One region of the Geobacter sp. SVR genome, then DNA from elsewhere that is predicted to be linked to it. Evidence: riboswitches for the same ligand, from Rfam matches in the RefSeq annotation. Region 1 holds a riboswitch; each other region holds the start of a gene.
The links. A riboswitch is a leader RNA that binds a small molecule or an ion and turns the genes downstream of it on or off. The one in region 1 is predicted to bind cobalamin.
Positions count from the first base shown of each region.

Region 2: it holds a riboswitch for cobalamin, as region 1 does, so the genes downstream of both, GSVR_RS17695 (energy-coupling factor ABC transporter permease) here and GSVR_RS07555 (alginate export family protein) in region 1, are expected to answer to the same signal.
Region 3: it holds a riboswitch for cobalamin, as region 1 does, so the genes downstream of both, cobU (bifunctional adenosylcobinamide kinase/adenosylcobinamide-phosphate guanylyltransferase) here and GSVR_RS07555 (alginate export family protein) in region 1, are expected to answer to the same signal.

Region 1 covers NZ_AP024469.1:1,630,907-1,637,980, reverse strand. The annotation lists gene GSVR_RS07570 (ribonucleoside triphosphate reductase) at 175-2,208, shown strand; gene nrdD (anaerobic ribonucleoside-triphosphate reductase) at 2,201-2,389, shown strand; gene GSVR_RS07560 (anaerobic ribonucleoside-triphosphate reductase activating protein) at 2,382-2,969, shown strand; cobalamin riboswitch at 3,045-3,236, shown strand; gene GSVR_RS07555 (alginate export family protein) at 3,388-5,031, shown strand; gene GSVR_RS07550 (energy-coupling factor ABC transporter permease) at 5,121-5,798, shown strand; gene GSVR_RS07545 (energy-coupling factor ABC transporter substrate-binding protein) at 5,795-6,124, shown strand; gene cbiQ (cobalt ECF transporter T component CbiQ) at 6,121-6,870, shown strand; gene GSVR_RS07535 (energy-coupling factor ABC transporter ATP-binding protein) at 6,867-7,074, shown strand, end outside.
Region 2 covers NZ_AP024469.1:3,787,992-3,795,065, forward strand. The annotation lists gene polA (DNA polymerase I) at 1-1,042, shown strand, start outside; gene recO (DNA repair protein RecO) at 1,045-1,770, shown strand; gene GSVR_RS17680 (LysM peptidoglycan-binding domain-containing protein) at 1,861-2,781, shown strand; gene GSVR_RS17685 (RNA-binding protein) at 2,837-3,181, shown strand; gene GSVR_RS17690 (cobalt transporter) at 3,207-3,476, opposite strand; gene GSVR_RS17695 (energy-coupling factor ABC transporter permease) at 3,473-4,219, opposite strand; cobalamin riboswitch at 4,242-4,415, opposite strand; gene GSVR_RS17700 (cobyrinate a,c-diamide synthase) at 4,536-5,963, opposite strand; gene GSVR_RS17705 (TonB C-terminal domain-containing protein) at 5,969-6,847, opposite strand; gene GSVR_RS17710 (sugar phosphate isomerase/epimerase) at 6,849-7,074, opposite strand, start outside.
Region 3 covers NZ_AP024469.1:3,753,202-3,760,275, forward strand. The annotation lists partial or broken gene GSVR_RS17490 (sodium-dependent transporter) at 1-33, opposite strand, end outside; gene groL (chaperonin GroEL) at 273-1,919, opposite strand; gene groES (co-chaperone GroES) at 2,077-2,373, opposite strand; cobalamin riboswitch at 2,585-2,777, shown strand; gene cobU (bifunctional adenosylcobinamide kinase/adenosylcobinamide-phosphate guanylyltransferase) at 2,904-3,437, shown strand; gene cobT (nicotinate-nucleotide--dimethylbenzimidazole phosphoribosyltransferase) at 3,551-4,600, shown strand; gene cobS (adenosylcobinamide-GDP ribazoletransferase) at 4,679-5,419, shown strand; gene pabB (aminodeoxychorismate synthase component I) at 5,530-7,074, shown strand, end outside.

The DNA of each region.
Region 1 (7,074 bases):
TGCCTGACTATGAACCTGAACTGCAATTGCACGCGGATTCACGCGGATGCGGCGGATGAACGCAGATTTTGGTTATCCGCGTCTATCCGCTCAAATCCGGCCTTTTCCGCGTTCCATGAAGATTTTGGGGTTCTCTGTGTCCTCTGTGGCAAAAGCCTTTAAGGAGTCTTCACCATGCCCCACACCGAACCACTGCCCGTCCCGGCAATCGTCGTCAAACGCGATGGTTCCCGCGCCCCCTTTGACGCCAACCGCATCCAGTCCGCCATCCTGCGGGCCGGCAAGGCCACCGGCGAATTCACCGAGGACGAGGCCCACCTTCTGACCCGGCAGATACTGAAAGTCCTGCGCCACCGCTTCCCCCTTGAACCGCCCCAGGTGGAGCAGATCCAGGACGTGGTGGAGCAGGCCCTGATCTCAGCCAACCACTTTGCCACTCTGCGGGCCTACGCGGTCTACCGGGAGCAGCGCCACAAGCTGCGCCAGGACCAGAAGACCGTGGTGGACGTGGCATCCTCGGTCAACGAATACCTGGAGCAGTCCGACTGGCGGGTCAATGCCAACGCCAATCAGGGCTATTCTCTGGGGGGCCTGATCCTGAACGTCTCCGGCAAGGTGGTGGCCAATTACTGGCTCAATCACGTCTATCCGCCGGAGGTGGGGGAGGCCCACCGGGAGGGTAGCCTGCACATCCACGACCTGGACATGCTCTCCGGCTACTGCGCCGGCTGGTCTCTGCGCATGCTGCTCACCGAGGGGTTCAACGGCGTACCGGGCAAGGTGGAGGCAGCCCCCCCCAAACACATGTCCAGTGCAGTGGGACAGATCGTCAACTTCCTCGGCACCCTGCAGAACGAATGGGCCGGGGCCCAGGCCTTCAGCTCCTTCGACACCTACATGGCCGCTTTCGTGCGCAAGGACCGGCTCACGTACGAAGACGTGAAGCAGCAGATGCAGGAATTGATCTTCAACCTGAACGTCCCCTCCCGCTGGGGCACTCAGACCCCGTTCACCAACCTGACCTTCGACTGGACCTGCCCGGAGGACCTGAAGAACCAGGTGCCGGTCATCGGCGGTGAAGAGATGCCCTTTACCTACGGCGAGCTGCAGGAGGAAATGGACCTGATCAACCGGGTCTATATCGAGGTCATGACAAGAGGGGATGAAAAGGGGCGGGTCTTCACCTTCCCGATCCCCACCTACAACATCACCCCCGATTTCCCTTGGGAGAGCAAGAACGCGGAACTGCTGTTCGAAATGACCGCCCGCTACGGCCTGCCCTATTTCCAGAACTTCATCAACTCCGAGCTCTCCCCCACCATGATCCGCTCCATGTGCTGCCGCCTGCAACTGGACCTGCGGGAACTGCTCAAGCGGGGCAACGGTCTGTTTGGCTCGGCCGAACAGACCGGCTCCATCGGCGTGGTGACCGTCAATTGCGCCCGGCTCGGCCACCTGCACCCAGGGGATGAGGCAGCCCTGTACCGAGACCTGGACCGGCTGCTGGACCTGGCCCGCACCAGCCTGGAGATCAAGCGTAAGGTAATCCAGCGCCACATTGACAACGGCCTGTTCCCCTACACCCGGCGCTACCTGGGGACCCTGCGCAACCACTTCTCCACCATCGGCATCAACGGCATCAACGAGATGATCCGCAACTTCACGTCAGACCAGGAGGACATCACCACCCCGGCCGGCCACGACCTGGCGCTCCGCTTCCTGGACCACATCCGGGCGCGCATGCTGGCCTTCCAGGAGGAGACCGGCCACATGTACAATTTGGAGGCCACCCCGGCCGAAGGGACCACCTACCGCTTCGCCCGGGAAGACAAGAAGCGCTACCCGCAGATGCTCCAGGCCGGCACTGCCGCAGCTCCCTTCTACACCAACTCGTCCCAGTTGCCTGTGGGGTACACCGACGATCCCTTTGCGGCCCTGGAACTTCAGGAGCTGTTGCAGCGCCAGTACACCGGCGGCACGGTCTTTCACCTCTACCTGGGGGAGCCGGTCTCCAGCACTGCGGCCTGCCGCACGCTGGTGAAACGGGTGTTGGAGAATTTCCGCATCCCCTACCTGACCATCACCCCCACCTTTTCCATCTGCCCCAAACACGGCTACCTGGCCGGAGAGCACCGCTACTGCCCGGTCTGCGATCAGGAGCTGGTGCGCGGGTATTACCACGCCAAAGGAGAACAGCCTCATGTCTGAAAACAACGCATTGCAACAGGAAACAGAGCAGCAACACCTGAAACGCCAGCCCTGCGAGGTCTGGACCAGGGTCATGGGATACCACCGGCCGGTGGAGTCCTTCAACACCGGCAAAAAGGCCGAACATGCCGCGCGGTGCTTCTTCCGGGAGCCGGGCGCGGCAACCGGGCGAGATGCTTGAGATCGGGGGACTGCTCCCCTTCACCACCATCGACTACCCCGGCAGGCTGGCGGCGGTGCTTTTCTGCCAGGGATGCCCCTGGCGCTGCGGCTACTGCCACAATCGGCACCTGCTCCCCACCATGAGCGGCACAGCAGTGCCGTGGCTGGAGATCATGGCCCTACTCCGCAGCCGGTGCGGCCTGCTGGACGGGGTGGTGTTCAGCGGCGGCGAGCCGACCATGCAGGCCGACCTGCCCGACGCCATCAGAACAGTAAAGGGGATGGGGTTCGCGGTGGGACTGCACACCGCCGGCCCATACCCGGCCCGGCTGCTGGAGTGCCTGCCGCATCTGGACTGGATCGGCATGGATCTCAAGGCCCCCTTCGAGGAGTACGAGCGGATCACCGGCGTTCCGGACAGCGGTGCGGCGGCCCGGACAAGCGCGGAGCTGGTGCGGCGCAGCGGCGTGTCCCACCAGTTCCGCACCACCCTGGACCCCTTTCTGGAGGAAGGAGGACGAATCGAAGCGATGCAGCGCATGGTGGAAAAGGAATGGGGGGAGAAGTTGGTGGTGCAAGGATGCACATTGATTTCATGACGGAAATTTGTTAGGGTTAACTGCCCGTTTTGGATAGGGAACTGCTGTTCCCGCAGCGGGCATAATCAGTACGACAACCGAATACCGGATCACGGTGCCCGTAAGGGTGAAAAGGGAAGAGGGGTGTATTTCCGTCAGGAAAGATTCCCCCGCGGACCCGCCGCTGTAAGCGAGGACAAAGGGCAAGATGTCACTGATCGAAAGATCGGGAAGGCGCCCGGAGGATGAATCGCGAGCCAGAAGACCTGCCTGATCTCAGCACTCACCAGTCCCGACGGTAAAGGGAGAGTGGAACCATTATCAGACTTTGAATACGGAAAGTCCGCATACTGCGATTGCAGGTGCGGACTTTTTTTATTTTCAGCCGTAATCGCCGGATTGACTGACCTGAAATTCCATAACACAGGAGGAATGAAGGATGTTTAAGAGGATACTGCCGATACTATCGACCACGCTGCTGTTGGCGGGGGCGGCACATGCCCAGGAAGGCGCGGGCACCATGGACCAGGCGCCCCAGATGAACCAGGCCCAGGAAGGGGCCGGCGAACGTCAGATCCCGGAGCAGGTAAATGCCGAGAACTGGGCCTACCAGGAGATCAAGGATCTGGTGGACAAGTACGAGGCCCAGAAAAAGCTGCCCGAAGGCAAGCCGTGTTCAAAAGGTGAGCTGGCCCAGTGTCTGCTTTCCGTTCTGGAAAAGGTCGTGGACAAGTATGACAAGGAGGGGGGCGGAGCCCTGCTGCGTGACGATCTGGTCCGTATCTCCGCCTTGCACGAAGCTCTGGAAGGCGAGTTGACCAAGCAGCCCGAATACGGCGCAAAACGCGCCAGCATTGAGGATATCCTCGATCTGGTGGAGCCGGAAACGCCGGCCTACACCTACAAATTTGGGGTGAACGGTTTCCTGAGGGGCGAGTGGGGCAGGAATTTCCGGTTGTTCGACGGCCATGAACCCGGCTTCGATATGGGGCAGTTCACCTGGCGCGTCAAGCCGTTCGCGTACTGGCATCCCACCGATTACCTCGATATCCACCTGGAAGGACAGGGCTACGGCTTTACCGGCGGAAATGGCGAGTTCGACCGCTTCAATCTCTATCAGGGCTTCGTGGAGGCACGCACTCCCGGTCATGACTGGGCTGCACTCAAGGGAGGTCGTCAGGAGTTCGTGTACGGCAGCGCCTTTATCCAGGGTGCCGATACAGCCTTCGACGGTATGACCTTCGACGGTGCCCGCCTTCGCTTGAAGCCGCTGGCAGGGCTCAGTGTCGACCTGCTGGGGGGCGTGTATGCCAAGCCGTTCTCGGGTGGTCAGACCGGCAACCTGTGGGGCGCCTATGCCACCTATGCCCCGACCGAGGACAGCACGCTTGACCTGTACGTGTTCCGCGACAACCAGGCTGCCGAAGGCGAGCCCCAGCGGGGCGAATACCTGGATACCTGGGGTCTGCGCAGTGTCTCCAAACTGGGACCGCTCTCCCTGGAGATCGAGCCTGTCTTCCAGACCGGTAAACTGGGCGGCGAAGATGTCAACGCCTACGGCGGCCATGCCGACCTGACCGGCGAATTCGAACTGGGCGGATTCAAGAATGCCCTGACCTTCGGTTATGCCATCGGCTCCGGCGACCAGAATGCTGCCGACGGCATCTCCAGCAGGAAAGAATTCCGCAACCCCAACAACGATACCTCCATTGTGGGCGACATGCATCTGTTCGGCGATCTTTCCGGCATCGATGTGGCCGGAAGCCATGCCAGCGGTCTGCAGGTCTACACCCTGGGCTGGGGCATCGAACTCACCGACAGTCTGAGCTTTGCAGCCACCGGCCACAAGTTCATGGCCAACAACGTACCGACCGGCATCGTCAGCCGCCACCTGGGCATAGAAGCCGACTTCGGCCTGACCTGGAAGATCCAGAAGAACCTGGCCCTGACCCTGGCCTACGACCACTTCTTTACCGAGGGATTCTTCCGGGAGGCTTCCGGCAGCAGCAAGGACCTGAGCTACGCCTATGCCATGCTGACCTTCAACTGGGACAAGACCAAACGCAAGGCAGTGACACAATAGCAGCTCTGGCCGGGGCGGATCCTGCTTGCCGCCCTTGTACCTTGGATACCACTATTCCAACAATTCCAACAACAAAAGGAGAAACACTCATGCACATCATGGAAGGTTTTCTGCCGGTCAAACATGCCGTGGGCTGGAGCATTGCCTCGGCCCCCTTCGTAGCCTGGGGGCTCGCCACCGTCAACAGGAGAATCAAGGAGAATCCGGAGCAGCGTATGCTCCTGGGGGTTGCCACGGCCTTCACTTTTGTGCTGTCGGCCCTGAAGATGCCCTCGGTCACCGGCAGTTGCTCCCACCCCACCGGCACCGGCCTGGGGGCCGTGCTGTTCGGACCGGCGGCCATGGCCCCTATTGGCGGCGTGGTACTGCTGTTCCAGGCCCTGCTGCTGGCTCACGGCGGCCTGACCACCCTGGGGGCCAACATCTTCTCCATGGCCATTGTAGGGCCGTTTGCCGCCTTTACCGTCTACCGTCTGGCCAGGACGGCACGCCTCCCCTTCGGCGTCGGCATCTTCCTGGCAGCAACCCTGGGAGATCTCATGACCTATGTCACCACTTCGATGCAACTGGCCCTGGCGTTTCCCGATCCTGCGGGCGGGTTCATGGCCTCGTTCCTTAAATTCGCCGGCATCTTTGCCGTGACCCAGGTGCCCCTGGCCATCAGCGAGGGATTCCTGACGGTGATCGTCTTCAATGCCCTGGCCCGCTTCAATCCCCGTGAATTACAGGAACTGAACGTAGTTTCCCCTCAGGAGGTGAAGGCATGAAACGGTTCCAGAATCTCATCCTGCTGGTGCTGGTGATTGTGCTCATTACCGTTCCCCTGCTGATGATCAAGAAGCCGGAGCCCGGCCCGGACGGTAAAGAGGTGGAGATCTTCACCGGCTCCGACGATCAGGCAAAGGATGCCATCACCAAGATCAACCCTTCCTACAAGCCCTGGGCAAAATCTCTGATGGAGCCCCCCAGCGGTGAGGTGGCATCATTGCTCTTCTCCCTCCAGGCCGCCATTGGGGCAGGTTTCCTCGGCTACTGGTACGGCAGTTCCTCGACCCGGGTCAGGTTGCGGCGGGCACAGGAAGAACAGGCATGATGCTCCTGGAGCGTCATGCCCATGCCAACCGCTGGCGGCGGGTCGATCCCGCCGCCAAGGGGCTTTTCACCCTGTGCGGGCTCGCGGCCGTGTTCATGGCACCACGTCCGGCCGTGGCCGCCGGGCTGGCCCTGGTGCTGGCGGTTGTCACCCTGCTGGGGGCCGGCACACCGCTCAAGGACTACCTGCGGGTGGCGGCCCCGGCATTGCTGTTCCTGGCCACCAGCGCCCTGACCCTGTCCCTTTCCCTGAACATGTCCGGTCCGGCCGGACCCAGCCTGCGCCCGGTTCCGGCGGAGGAAATGCACCACGTGGCCCGGGTCTGCGCCCGCTCTCTTGGCGGACTGGCTGCCTTGCTCTTCCTGGGCCTGACCACGCCCATGAACGACATCATCGCCCTGCTGCGCCGCCTGAAAACCCCGGAGGTGCTGCTGGACCTGATGACTCTCTGCTACCGCATGCTGTTCGTGCTATCCGAGGCGGTGCACGACATGCATACGGCCCAGGCGGCCCGCCTGGGGCAGGCCACTCCACGGCTGGCCCTGCGTTCCCTCGGCATCCTGGCTGCCAACCTGATGGTACAGGTCTGGCAGCGTTCACTTGCCTTGCACCAGGGAGCCCTGGCCCGAAATAACGACGGGCCGCTGCGCTTTCTGGAACCCGGCTATCCGCGGAGCGCCGCCAGCCTGACTATTGCGGTCCTGGCCGGCGGCAGCCTGATCGTATTGACAGTGGTGATACCATGATATCGACAACCGAAGACAATATCCTGGAACTGCGGAACGTAAGTTTTCACTACCCGGACGGCAGCGTGGGGCTGGATGGTTGCTCTCTGTCTCTCCGACGCGGCAGCCGGACCGTGTTGCTGGGGCCCAACGGCGCGGGCAAGACCACCTTGTTTCTGCACATGAACGGCATCCTGCGCCCCGGAAACGGCCAGGTCCTGTTCA
Region 2 (7,074 bases), 2.2 Mb from region 1:
GAAGCAGTTGGGCGAGGTTTTGTTCGAGCGGCTGGGGCTCAAGACCGGCAAAAAGACCAAGGGTAAAACCGGCTGGTCCACCGACAACGAGGTGTTGACCGCCCTGGCCGAGGAGGCGGAGATCGCCCGGCTGATCCTAGACTACCGCGGCGTTGCCAAGCTCAAGTCCACCTACAGCGATGCGCTGCCCCGCATGGTCAATCCCCGCACGGGACGGGTACATACCTCCTACAACCAGACCATCACCAACACCGGCCGGCTCTCGTCCTCCGATCCGAACCTGCAGAACATACCGATCCGCAGCGAGGAGGGGCGCATGATCCGTCACGCCTTCATCGCCCCCCCGGGACACGTGATCCTGGCTGCCGACTATTCGCAGATCGAGCTGCGCGTGCTGGCCCACCTGTCCGAGGACCAGGTCTTCTGCCATGCCTTTGCCCACGACGAGGACATCCACACCCGCACCGCAGCCGAGGTCTTCGGCCTGTTTCCGGAGATGGTCACCTCCGAGATGCGGCGCCAGGCCAAAACCATCAACTTCGGCATCATCTACGGCCAGGGGGCCTTCAGTCTTGCCAAACAACTGGGAGTTGCCCGCAAGACCGCGGAGGAATTCATCGCTGCCTACAAGGAGCGCCACCACGGTGCCATCGACTTCCTGGAATCCTGCATCCGCCAGGCCCAGGAAACCGGCTGCGTCCATACCATTCTCGGCCGGAGACTGCCGATCCCCGAAATCTCCAGCTCCAACGGCAACATACGCGCCTTTGCCCAGCGCAACGCCATCAACTACCCGATCCAGGGATCGGCTGCGGATATCATCAAGGCGGCCATGATCCGGGTGGCTGCCCGCATTCGCGCCGAAGAGCTGAAAAGCCGGCTGATCATGCAGGTCCACGACGAACTGGTGTTCGAGGTACCGCAAGAGGAACTGGTGCAGATGGAACTGCTGGTGGAGGAGGAGATGTCCCGGGCCGTGACCCTGCGGGTGCCGCTCAAGGTCGATATCAGCCACGGCTCCAATTGGAGCGAGGCCCACTAGCGATGCACCCCGAGAGGCTGCAGGCCTTTGTGCTTGGCACCCGTGATTACGGCGACACCGACCGGATCGTGTCGCTCTTTACGCTGGAGCATGGCCGCATCCGATCCTTTGCCCGCGGCGCCCGCAAGAGCCGCAAACGCTTCGGCGCGGCACTGGAGGCCTTTGCCCGCATCGAGGTCCAGGTCAGGCTCAAGGAGGGATTGTGCGGTCTCACCCAGGCGGAGATCCACAGCATCTATCCCCGCATCCGCGGTGACCTGAACGGCATCGCCCATGCCCTGTACGCCTGCGAACTGGTAGAGGCGATCAGCCCCGAGGGGCACCCCCTGCCGCGCCTCTACCGCCTGCTGTCAGCCTACCTGGACCGGCTGGAAGCGACTGCGGCCGACACGGCGGAGCGGCGATTTTTCGAGATCAACCTGCTCAATATCCTCGGGTACCGCCCTTCCCTGGAGACCTGTTCCCGCTGCGACACCCCTTTCGGCGGCACAGGGGCGCTCCTGTCGGAGGGGGGAGAGCTGAACTGCCGCTTCTGCGCCGGCAGCGGCCGTCCCGTATCGGCAGCCACCCTCTCCCTGTTGCTGTCCTGCCTGGCTACCGGCACCTTCGGATCGATCCCCTTTTCAGCCGAAACGACCGCCCAGGCCGGAGCGCTGCTCGATCAGGCCATTGCCGCCCAGGTGGGACGCCGCCTGAAAAGCGTCGATTTTCTGCAACAGGTTTCCTGAAGCATTCTCGCAAATCGGCATATGACAATGCCTGAAGCTGTGGTAGAGTGTGGCGCAAATTCCGATACATTGCGATGCGTGGTGGTTCCCATGAAAATCATTGTTCCAGTCGCGGCGATTCTCGGCCTTGCCCTGTGCGGGGCTGCCCTCGGCTCACCCTCGGAGTTCGACATCAACCCGAAGGATCTTCCTCCCAGCCGGGCCTCGGAGTTCGAACTCGATCTAAAAGAGCTGCCCCCGGCACGACCGGGCAAGCCGTCCCAGCCGCCACGCATCCAGCACCGGAAGCACCGGACGGAACACCGCGAGTCTGCCTCCGGCGAGATCGTCAGGTACACCGTCCGCCCGGGAGACCATCTCTACCTGATCCTGGTGCGGCACTTCGGGCTGTCCGACGAGGCGGCGGAGCGGCTGATCCCCCAGGCGATGCAGCTCAACGGCATTCATAATCCCCGCGCCCTGCAGGTTGGGCAGGAGCTGAAGATACCGCTGACTGCACGGGCATCCAAACATGCCGGGAAAGGGAGCGCGAAACCGGCGGCTGCGGATCGCCACGCGGCCACTGCGGCGGCAACTGCCCAGGATTCTCTCCCCGTCAGCATCGCCGCTGCCCCGAGCTGCGTCATGGCCCGCAAAATGACCGAAGGCCTGGGGCTGCTGGCTCCCCAGCCGGGCATCATGCAGGGGATTCTGGGCTTTACTGCCAGCAACGCCGGCCTGTCGGTGGTCGTTGCCTGCGAATTGCCGGCATCCGAAGCCTACACCTATGAGCGGCTGTTGATGCCGTACAATACACAGCTGCTCGTGTTCAGGGAGGATGAGTCCCCCCGACGGATCATCGAGAAATTGGCCAACAGGCTGGGACTCCGCTATACCATCGAGGATCGGAATGCCCCGGAATCATCGGCATTGAGCTATGTTTTCGAGGAGGTTGGCCCTGAGCGGCGCACGGTCAGACTGACGCTGCTCCCCTCCACGGATGAGAGAAAAGTGGGCAACAAGAAGAAATGAACGGTCGCCGACAATAGGCCGTGCCGTCTAATTCGAAGGAATCAAGGAAAACGAGATGAGAAACGAGCTGTACCTGGGAAGCATATCGGCCAAGGCCACTGAAGAGGACATCAGGAAACTGTTCGCGGTGGTGGGAACCGTCACATCGATCCACCTGATCCGGGACCCGCAGACGGGAGAATTCAAGGAGTGCGGCTACGTCAGGATGGCGACCGTGCAACAGACCAAAGAGGCGATCGAGGTGCTGGACGGCGCCTTTTTCATCGATCGCGTGCTGTCGGTCAGCGAGGCGCGCCCGCAGCCCCCCCAGGGCAAGAAACGCCCCTTTGGCGGAAACCGCCGTAACACGGGCCCGGCCCAACGGCCGCCGAAAGGCAGCACCAGCCGCGGACGAAAGTAAGCATTCCGGATCAAAGGCCCCAACCTCAGTTGGGGCCTTTCCTTCCCTCCAGCAGCATCCGCCAGTAGTATCCGGCCACAAACCCACCGATACTTCCCGCCGCCAGAAAGGCGAACAACTGCAGATCCCCTTCGCCGGTGTCGATCAACGGTTCCCGGGCAGGGCGCCCCTGTTCCCGGGCGATCCTGTTGACCACCGCCTCGTCGATCCCGGGCCACTTCTCCCCGGCACACGCAGGACCACCGCAGCAGCAGACAAACAGCAGTACGGAAAACAGTACGGTCCGTATCTTCATCGCCCCTCCCCCTTCGTGACAGCCAAAGCGGTGCGGGCCAACAGGTCGGGACGTTTCCTGACCAGCAGCGACACCATGCCGGCGGTGATGGCCCCCTCGATCACCCCCAGCGGGAGCTGGGTGGGAACAAAAGCCAGAGCGATCTTACCCGCCAGCGGCCAAAAGGGGCTGGTCCCTTTGATGCCTGCCGCCATGATCAGGGCAGTACCGGCATAGGTCGCCCAATCCGACAGAAGACCGGCAGCAAAGGCGGCGGGCACGACTCCGGCCCCGCAGGCGCGCAACCCGCGGAAAGCAAAGTACCCGGCAAAGGAGCCTATGATCCCCATGGTGAAGAGATTGGCACCCCAGGTGGTCAGCCCGCCGTGGGCCAAGAACAGCGCCTGGATCAGGAGCGCGACCGCCGCGGTGACCACTCCCAGTGCCGGACCCAGCAAAACCGCAGCCAGACCGGTGCCGCAGGGGTGAGAGCAGGTTCCGGCCATGGGCACCGGTATCGGCATGCAGGAGATCACGAACACCACGGCCGCCACCATGCCGACCAGAGGCTTACTGGAAAGGTCGCTGGCGGCACGCCTGGTCAGGGTGCGGAGTCCGATTGCCAGAAACGGGGCAGAGGCGGCAAACCAGAAAGCAGCCCAATTAAAGGGCAGAATGCCCTCAGAAATGTGCATGGCGAATGACGTTGACGGCAGCAGGAAAACAGGCAGGGCCAACAATGGAACAATGCTGTGGCGGTTCATAAGCTCTCTCCCCCTCGGTCGGAGTCTGATAAGTCTTCCAGCCAGGTCTCCTGGCTCGGGGATCATCCCCATGCCGCGCCTTCCCACCCTGACGGGCAGTGGCTTTCTGCGACACGAGTCCCCCCTCACAGTTGCGGGGCAGCGCCGGATTTCAACCGGCTTCCCTACAGCTGGAAGTTGAATGGTGTGGTTTCGTAGCACAGTCCGGTACGGCACGCAAGGCCAAAACTCTCAAGCCTGGCCGGGCTCCGCCTGAATATTCTCGCATCATGAGACGCTACAACCCGGCCATCCCACCCTTTCCGACGCTACGGCATTACCGGTTCAGGTCACGGGCGAACCACTGTCGACAGGCGTCCACAAAAGCGGGCGCGATCCGGGCGTTGCTGCCGAAGTGCAGATGAACGTAGGAGGCCAGGCAGTTGTTGATACGGTAACCCTCCGGCCCCAGCTCGTGCCCTTGGCGGCTCATGCGGTAGCAACGCCCCACCTGTTGCGGCATGGGACCGATTTCGGAGTAGTGAAATTCATGCCCGCGCACCGCTGTCCCGGCAGCGGCAATGACTGCATCGGCAGTAAATTCCACCTGCCGGTAGCCCAGCGCCTTGCGTTTCGGCAACATGCGTGCCCTGGTGGGGTAGATGCCGACGAAATCGGCTGAATCTCCCCCTGCCCCGGCTGCCATCCCTTCGGTCAGATAGATGAAGCCTCCGCATTCGGCGTACACAGGCATGCCGGCCGCCCCGGCCCGGCTGATGGCCTCCAGCATGCTCCCATTGCCGGCCAGCCGTTCGGCATACAGTTCGGGATAGCCCCCCGGCAGATAGAGGCCGGCCGTCCCCTCGGGGAGACCGGCATCGTCCAGGGGGGAGAAAAAAGCCAGTTCCGCCCCGGCCTGGCGCAAAAGCCGCAGGTTATCCTCGTACATGAAGCAGAAGGCCGGGTCGCGGGCGACGGCGATACGGACGGGGGAAATCCCCCCTAGCCCCCCTTTCTCAAAGGGGGGTACATGGCTGGATGCCAATGCAGACTTTTCTCCCCCCTTTACAAAAGGGGGGTCGGGGGGGATTTCCAGTGCTGCTAGCCGTTCCAGATCCAGGTTTTCCTCAGCCAGATCCGCCAGAGCCGCCAGCCAATCCTGCGGCAACGGGTTATCCTCCGCCGTCACCAGGCCCAGGTGCCGCGACGGGATCTCCAGCGCCTCCCTGCGGGGCAGGCAGCCGAAGATCGCGATATCGGGCAGGGCTTCGGTCAGACTGTGGCGCAGCAGCTCGGTGTGGGAGGCGCTGCCGACGTTGTTGAAGATCACCCCCGCCAGTCGGATACGCGGGTCGAAATCCCGGAAACCCTTCACCAGTGCCGCGGCGCTGGCGGCCATGCCGCGCGCGTTGACCACCAATACCACCGGAGCGCCGGTTATGGCCGCCACCTGGGCGCTGCTTCCCTCGAACGACGCCCCCAGCCCGTCGAACAACCCCATCACCCCTTCGATAATGGCAAGATCGGCCTCGGCCGTATGATGCCCGAAGGTGTCACGGACAAAGGACTCCGGGCACATCCAGGCATCCAGGTTGATGGATGGGCGGCCGGTGACCAGGCGATGGTACCCGGGATCGATGAAGTCCGGCCCGCACTTGAAAGGTGCCACCGCTACCCCGCGGCGCGCCAAGGCCGCCATGACGGCCAGCGTGACGGTGGTCTTGCCGCTGCCGCTCTGGGGGGCAGCTATCAGAAATCCTCTCATGGCGCTCACCGGATGATCCTCACAAAGCTCCCCCCGTACCTGAATATCATGAACAGATCGTGCTCAGGCTTATCGTATCCTTTGGGAAGAGGCCCGACCGGGCCAATGGTGTGCAGCACGCGAAAAACTTCGTCGTCCAGCACCCGATGTCCGGAGCCTTCTATGGATTTGATGGCAACAATCTCGCCTGTCCTGGAATTGAACGTAGCCATGACGACGACTTCGCCGGTCAGTGTTTCCCCGCCGGGGGGTATCCGCCACACACCGTAGACCGCATTTTCCAGCCGCTTGAAAAATGATACCAGACCCGGATCGCTGGTATTCAGGAGGCGACTTTCGCCCTCCGCGCCATTGCCCTCGAACGTGCGGCGATATTCCTGCTCCAGCTTGGCGATCCTGCCGGCACTGGGGAAAAGCTGAGGCGTCCCCTGCGGTTTCGCCGACTGGCGCGGTTTCAGCAGGCTGCTGGCTGAAGAACCGGGCGGTATCTGACTTTCCCGGCGCTCTCCGGTCGATGGTGCGTTTGGTCGTTTCTCGGGCTGCGATTCGCGGGGTGCTGGCTGACTTGGTTGCACCGGCCGCCGGGGGAGCTCGCGGTCAGGTTCGGGAGTCCTGTTCCGCAAACCGGCAACAGGCGGAGATGTCTTCGGAGAGACCGGTGCACGCCGCTCGGGCAGGCGCGGTGTTTCTGGCTGCCGGGGCGGTTCCTGGCGCTTGAGCTCAGGCACCGTCTGCAGATCGATGAAGACCGGCTCTTTGGCGAGCTGCTTTCCCGATTGCGGCAGGTACAGCAGCAGGGCCAGCGCCCCCAGGTGCAGCAGCAGCGACAGGACCAGCAGATAAAGAAACGATTTTTCGACGTAACGATCGGAAATACGGCGCATATCAGCTGGCGGTTGAGACGTGGAGGCTCTGGTCGTATTCAGGGAGATCAGCCTGGCTGAATGTCTCCTTGCGCAAATAGGCCAGGATCTCCAGCAGGCTCTCGAAGATGATCCGCTCCTCTTTGGGGAATTCGGACGGGCTGAGTTCCAGGGTTACGGTGCTGCGGTAGTCGGTGTTGCGCAGGTGGTGCAGGAAGCGGGTCAGCGGCAGGACGCCGTGTCCCGGC
Region 3 (7,074 bases), 2.1 Mb from region 1:
GAAACCGGAGGTAAAAATGTCGCGCTTCATCATCGCTCCGCCGTCTCTTTTCGAACAGATTGCTGCAGCCCGTTTTCAGGGTACAGGCTGCCGAAAGAATGTCAACTGATAGTGTATATGCAGGGGAAGTAGCGGGAAAGCTGCAGTTACCACGATCGCCAGAAGGGACGGCAGGGACGCCGCCGTAATGCTCGAGAAACGTAAAATGAAAAAAGGCAGGGGATCGAAATCCCCTGCCTTTCTTTCCTGAACAATGAGCTGTGGCGGACTTCTTAGTACATACCGCCCATGCCGCCCATGCCGCCCATGCCGCCGCCCGGCATAGCGGGCATTGCAGCTTCTTCCTTCGGCTTCTCGGCAATCAGCGCCTCGGTGGTCAGCATCAGACCGGCGATGGAGGAAGCGTTCTGCAGCGCGGTGCGGGAAACTTTGGTCGGATCGATGATGCCGGCCTGCAGCATGTCGACATACTCGTCTTCAGCGGCGTTGTAACCGAAGGCATCCTTGCCGTTTTTGACTTTGTCGACAACGATCGAGGCGTCGATGCCGGCGTTCTCGGCGATCTGGCGGATCGGTGCTTCCAGGGAGGCCTTGATCACGTTGACACCGAACTGCTGCTCGGTAGCCAGCGCGGTACCGTCCAGAGCGGACAGGGCACGGATGTAAGCCACGCCGCCGCCGGGGACGATACCCTCGTCAACGGCTGCGCGGGTTGCGTGCAGAGCATCTTCCACGCGGGCCTTTTTCTCTTTCATTTCGACTTCGGTGGCAGCACCGACTTTGATCACGGCAACGCCGCCAACCAGCTTGGCCAGACGCTCCTGGAGCTTCTCGCGGTCGTAATCGCTGGTGGTTTCTTCGATCTGGGCGCGGATCTGCTTGACGCGGCCCTGGATGGCCTCTTCCTTACCGTCGCCGTCGATGATGGTGGTGTTGTCCTTGTCAACGGTGATGCGCTTGGCGCGGCCCAGCATGTCCATGGTGGTCTGGTCGAGTTTGAAACCGACTTCTTCGGAGATCACCTGGCCGCCGGTCAGAACAGCGATGTCTTCCAGCATGGCTTTGCGGCGGTCGCCGAAGCCGGGGGCCTTGACGGCGCAAACGTTCAGCACGCCGCGCAGTTTGTTGACTACCAGAGTAGCCAGGGCCTCACCCTCGATGTCCTCGGCAATGATCAGCAGCGGACGGCCGGACTTGGCGGTCTGCTCCAGCACCGGGAGCAGGTCCTTCATGTTGGAGATCTTCTTGTCGTGGATCAGGATCAGGGCGTTCTCCAGGGCAGCTTCCATGCGCTCCGGATCGGACACGAAGTAGGGGGAGAGGTAGCCGCGGTCGAACTGCATACCTTCCACGGTCTCCAGGGTGGTGTCCATGGATTTGGCTTCCTCGACGGTGATGACGCCTTCTTTGCCGACCTTTTCCATGGCCTCGGCAATGATGTCGCCGATGGTTTTGTCGTTGTTGGCGGAGATGGTGCCAACCTGGGCGATTTCCTTGTGGTCCTTGATCGGCTTGGAGATCTTCTGCAGTTCGGCCACGATGGTCTCAACGGCCTTGTCGATGCCGCGCTTGATTTCCATCGGGTTGTGACCGGCGGCAACCAGCTTGGAACCCTGGCGGTAGATGGCCTGGGCCAGAACGGTGGCGGTGGTGGTACCGTCGCCGGCAACGTCGGAGGTCTTGGAAGCGACTTCCTTCACCAGCTGTGCGCCCATGTTCTCGAACTTGTCATCCAGCTCGATTTCCTTGGCCACAGTCACGCCGTCCTTGGTGATCAGCGGAGCGCCGAAGGACTTGTCGATAACGACATTGCGGCCCTTGGGACCGAGAGTTACCTTCACGGCGTCAGCCAGGGTGTTGACACCTTTCAGGATGGCATTGCGACCGTCCTGGTCGAATTTGATGATCTTTGCAGCCATGTTATTCCTCCATGTTGTATTGTTTTGATTTTCATGCGGCACAGCAAAAGGCTCCAGATGCAAGGCGCGCGATGAGCGGGGCGCGAGGCGTACTCACTGTACGTTGAGCGTTCCGCGAAGAGCGCAACGCCGCAGATGGACCTTTGGCGAAGCCGCTCTATTCGATAACTGCGAGGATGTCGTCTTCACGCATCATCAGATAGTCATTCCCATCAACCTTGACTTCGGTTCCGGCATACTTGCCGAACAGCACTTTGTCGCCCACTTTGACATCCAGCGGCAGCACTTTGCCGTCCTCGGTCTTCTTGCCGTTGCCGACAGCCACGATCTCGCCGCGCTGCGGCTTTTCCTTGGCGGTTTCGGGGATAAAAATCCCACCGGCGGTCTTGGTCTCTTCCTCGACTCTCTTGACGATGATGCGGTCCTGCAGCGGTCTCAAATTCATCTTGCCCATCTCCTTTCTATGCTGTGGTTGTTTTGTATGCTGTCACTGACAGAATTAGCACTCATATGACCCGAGTGCTAACAGCGGTAAATATAACAACAGAATTTCAAAAATCAAGGGGGATCTGTAAAAAATTCCCGATGAAGATTTGCTTTTGACTTTTCGGCGCTTAGCTGCTAAAGAACGCCAACCCGTAATGTGTGCGACATGAAAAAAAGATGTCGTTGTTACGTGGTCTGGTGCCGTGCTTCGATGAGCACGGGTAAAAGGGAAGAGGGTGCAAATCCCTCGCTGACCCGCAACTGTAAGGGGGGACCGACTCCGCACGATGTCACTGTCCGATAGAGGATGGGAAGGCGCGGAGAAGGGACGATCCCCGAGCCAGGAAACCTGCCAGTCCGATGGTTTTTGGGACCTCCGTGGAACGAGGGGCCGAGGCCGGATAGTATCACGTTCAGATCCTGCGTTCGAGCCCCTGCCCTGTAATGGTGTCCGGGGCTTTTTTATTGCGCACGCAGGCCGGAACAACAGGAGGAGACATGGCACGCATCATCTACATTTCCGGCGGGACCCGCAGCGGCAAGAGCACTTTTGCCGAAAAGCTGGCCCTTGAGTTCGGGGCGCCGCTGTGTTACCTGGCAACGGCCCAGTCCCTGGACAGCGAGATGGACGAGCGCATCGGCAAACACCAACAACGCCGCGGCCCGGAATGGCAGACCGTCGAGGAGCCGTTGCACCTGAGCCGGGCCCTGACCTGCTGCGATGGTGCCTATCACGGTATCCTGGTAGATTGCCTGACCTTGTGGCTTTCCAACCTGCTCCTGCTGGACGAGAATCCGGGCTGGGAGACGGAAGAACGGATCCTGGAGGAGGTGCGCCGTCTGGCCGACACCCTGCGGGACATGACCACGCCGGTGATCATCGTCTCCAACGAGGTCGGCATGGGCATCGTGCCGGAACACCGCCTGGGGCGCCTCTTCCGCGACCTGGCTGGACAGGCCAATCAAATGGTGGCCGCAGCGGCCGACGAGGCCTGGCTGGTGGCCAGCGGTATCCCATTGCGACTCAAATAACACACAGACAAAAAAACAATGGCACGCGGATTTGCGCGGATGGACCCAAAGGGGCCTAAACGGCGGATTGACGCGGATCTTTTCTGAGACAATGCAGACGGAAGGAGCAGCACATGGATTTCATACAACAGACCCTGCAGCGCATTCAGCCGGTTGACGCTACCCTGATGGACAAGGCCCAGAAAAGGCTCGACAACAAGACAAAACCCCCCGGCTCACTGGGCAGGCTGGAGGAGTTCTCGCGCCGCATGGCCGCCATCGGCGGCACCGAGGAGCCCGATCTGTCGAAGAAGGTGATCTTCACCTTTGCCGGCGACCACGGCATCGTCGAGGAGGGAGTATCTCTCTATCCCAGCGAGGTCACCGCTCAAATGGTCTTCAACTTCCTTGGCGGCGGCGCCGGGGTGAACGTGCTGGCCCGTCACAGCGGGGCTGAGGTGCGGGTGGTGGATGTGGGGGTCAACTACGACTTCGGCGATACGCCCGGGCTGATTCACCGCAAGGTCGCCCGCGGCACCCGCAATTTCGCTAAGGGACCGGCCATGACTGGTGATGAAATGCAGGCTGCGGTGCGAGTCGGCATTGAACTGGCCGATCAGTGCAAAGCCGAAGGAGTCGCCCTGGTCGGCACCGGCGAGATGGGGATCGGCAACACCACCCCCTCCTCGGCCATCATCGCCGCCATTGCGGGAAAGAGTGTGGCTGAGGTCACCCACCGCGGCACCGGGATAAACGATGCGGCCCTGGCCAACAAGATCCGGGTCATCGAGCAGGGACTGACACTGAACCGGCCAGATCCGCAGGACCCACTGGACGTCCTGACCAAGGTAGGGGGGCTGGAGATCGCCGCCATTGCCGGACTGGTACTGGGCTGTGCCGCAAATTCCATCCCGGTGGTGATCGACGGTTTCATCTCTACTGCCGGTGCACTGATCGCCTCGGAATTGCACCCACACGTTCGTGACTACATCTTCGCCGCCCACCAGTCGGTAGAAATCGGCCACCGACTCATGCTGGAGCGCATCGGCGTCCGGCCGGTCCTGGACCTGGACCTGCGGTTAGGTGAGGGAACCGGAGCGGCCCTGGCCATGGGGCTTATCGAGGCCGGGGTCAAGATCATGAAGGAAATGGCCACCTTCGAAGAAGCCGGCGTGACGAAATAATCGGTGACCAGGGACCAGGAACCGGGGACCAGTAAAATCTGCTTCCCGATCTCTGGTCCCTGGCCCCTGGTCCCTACTATGCGCCTCTACCTGATCGCCATGCAGTTTCTGACCATCATCCCCCTCCCCTTTGACACACGCTGTCAGAAAGAGGACCTGGGGCGGGCCACGGCTCTGTTTCCCCTGGCCGGGCTGACCATCGGCGTCCTGCTGGCCGGACTGAACTGGCTGATAGCTGCCAGGCTGCCGCGCCCCCTGGCGGATGCCCTGCTGATCACGGCCCTGACTGTCATCACCGGCGCCCTGCACCTGGACGGGCTGGCCGATGTCTGCGACGGGCTGGCGGCACGCGGCAGCAGGGAGCGTTTCCTGACGATCATGAAGGATTCCCATGTTGGCGCAGCCGGTGCGGTGGCCGTTGCGCTGGGGCTGCTGCTCAAGTGGCAAGCCCTGCTGGCAGTGCCGGCTGAGCTCAAATGGCAGGCGCTGCTGTTTTTCCCCATACTGAGCCGCTTCTGCCAGGTACAGACGATTGTCCGTGCCCGCGCCGCGCGCAGCGATGGCCTCGGTTCAGCCTTTGCCGACACTGCGGATATGGGCAGGATCGTGATCGCAGCCGGGATAACCCTGGCGGCGGCCTGGCTGCTGATGGGTCCCAAGGGGCTGGCCACGCTGGCCTTGTTGGCACTGTTGACCTGGCTGCTCAGAATCTGGTCCCACCGCAGGCTGGGTGGCATCACCGGCGATGTGATCGGCTGCATCAACGAGCTGAACGAGATTGTGGCATTGATCCTGATCGCGGCACTGCCGCAGTTCTAAAGGCTAAAGGAAAATTTACAGGAATGAACAGGATGGACAGGATGTTTGAACACCCCGGCTTTTATTATGCCATGTATCCTGCCTGTCCCTGGGAATTAGGTTTCTGATATATGCCTGCCGTCTCGCCCCGTCATCCGATCGCCCTGCTAGAGTCCTTCTCTCCTGATCCTTCCGCCCGTTCTTTCCGCTTCGAGGGTCTGCTGTCAACCATTGTCGCCTTCACCCCCGACGAGGTGTCTCCGGCGCTAGCCCGGGTGGAGCGGGAGGTGGCAGATGGGAGACATGCGGCCGGTTATGTCGCCTACGAGGCTGCGCCGGGACTGAACCCGCACCTGGCTGTCGGCCAACCGGCCGGGCTGCCGCTGGTCTGGTTCGGCATCTTTGCCGAACGGCACAGCATCTCATCCGGAGAGTATTCGGGCGAGAGCGGTCCCTGCCAGGTCTCCTCACCGGAACTCGACATCGACCACGACCGCTACACCGCCGACGTGGCTGCCATCCGTGAGGCCATTGCAGCGGGCGACACCTACCAGGTCAACTTCACTACCCGGCAGCGCTTCACCGTCAGCGGCGATGCCTTCACGCTCTACCGCCGCATGTGCCGCAACCAGCGGGCCCCTTTCTGTGCCTGGCTCGATATCGGAAGCCACCGCATCCTGTCCGCCTCGCCGGAACTGTTCTTCTCGCTCAGGGACAACCTTTTGACCATGAAACCGATGAAGGGGACCGCACCGCGCGGGCCCGGTTTCGATGAAGACCGGCGTCGGCGCGAACAGTTGGCCGCCAGTCAGAAGGACCGGGCCGAGAACCTGATGATCGTGGACCTGGTGCGCAACGATCTGGCCATGATCGCCGAGACCGGCAGCGTTGCGGTGCCGGCGTTGTTCGAGGTGGAGACCTACCCCACCGTGCACCAGATGACCTCCACCGTCACGGCCCGCATTCGGCCCGAAGCGGGACTGATCGACATCCTGCGGGCGCTGTTCCCGTGCGGCTCGGTCACCGGCGCCCCCAAGCGCCGCACCATGGAGATCATCCGGGATCTGGAGGAGACATCGCGGGGTGTCTACTGCGGGGCCATCGGCTATCTCTCCCCCGGACGCGAGGCGGTCTTCAGCGTCGCCATCCGGACCGCGGTGGTGGAAGCAGCCACCGGTACAGGCGAGATCGGCATCGGCAGCGGCATCACCTGGGATTCCGATGCGGAAGCCGAATGGCGGGAATGCCTGACAAAATCGGCCTTCATGTTCCGGGACAGCGGTGAGTTTCAGTTGATCGAATCGCTGCGCCACGATGATGATGGCTACCTGCTGCTCGACCGTCACCTGCAGCGTCTGGCGCAGTCAGCGGCCTATTTGGGATACCGTTTCGAGGAGGAGCCTCTGCGCCGGCGACTTTCGGAACTGGGGCTGGAACTGTCGGGAGTTAACAAGGTACGCATCCTGCTGGATCAGAATGGGAACACGACCGTGGAGTCGCAGGCGATCGACGATCTCGGTCAGGCCGCCCCACCCGCCCCCATCGCACTGGCCGGGCAGCGGGTGAATGCCCGCGATCCGTTCCTGTACCACAAGACCACCCGCCGGGCCATCTTCGACAGTGCCAGGCAGGAACATCCCGATTGCTACGACGTGATCCTGCTCAATCAGCAGGAT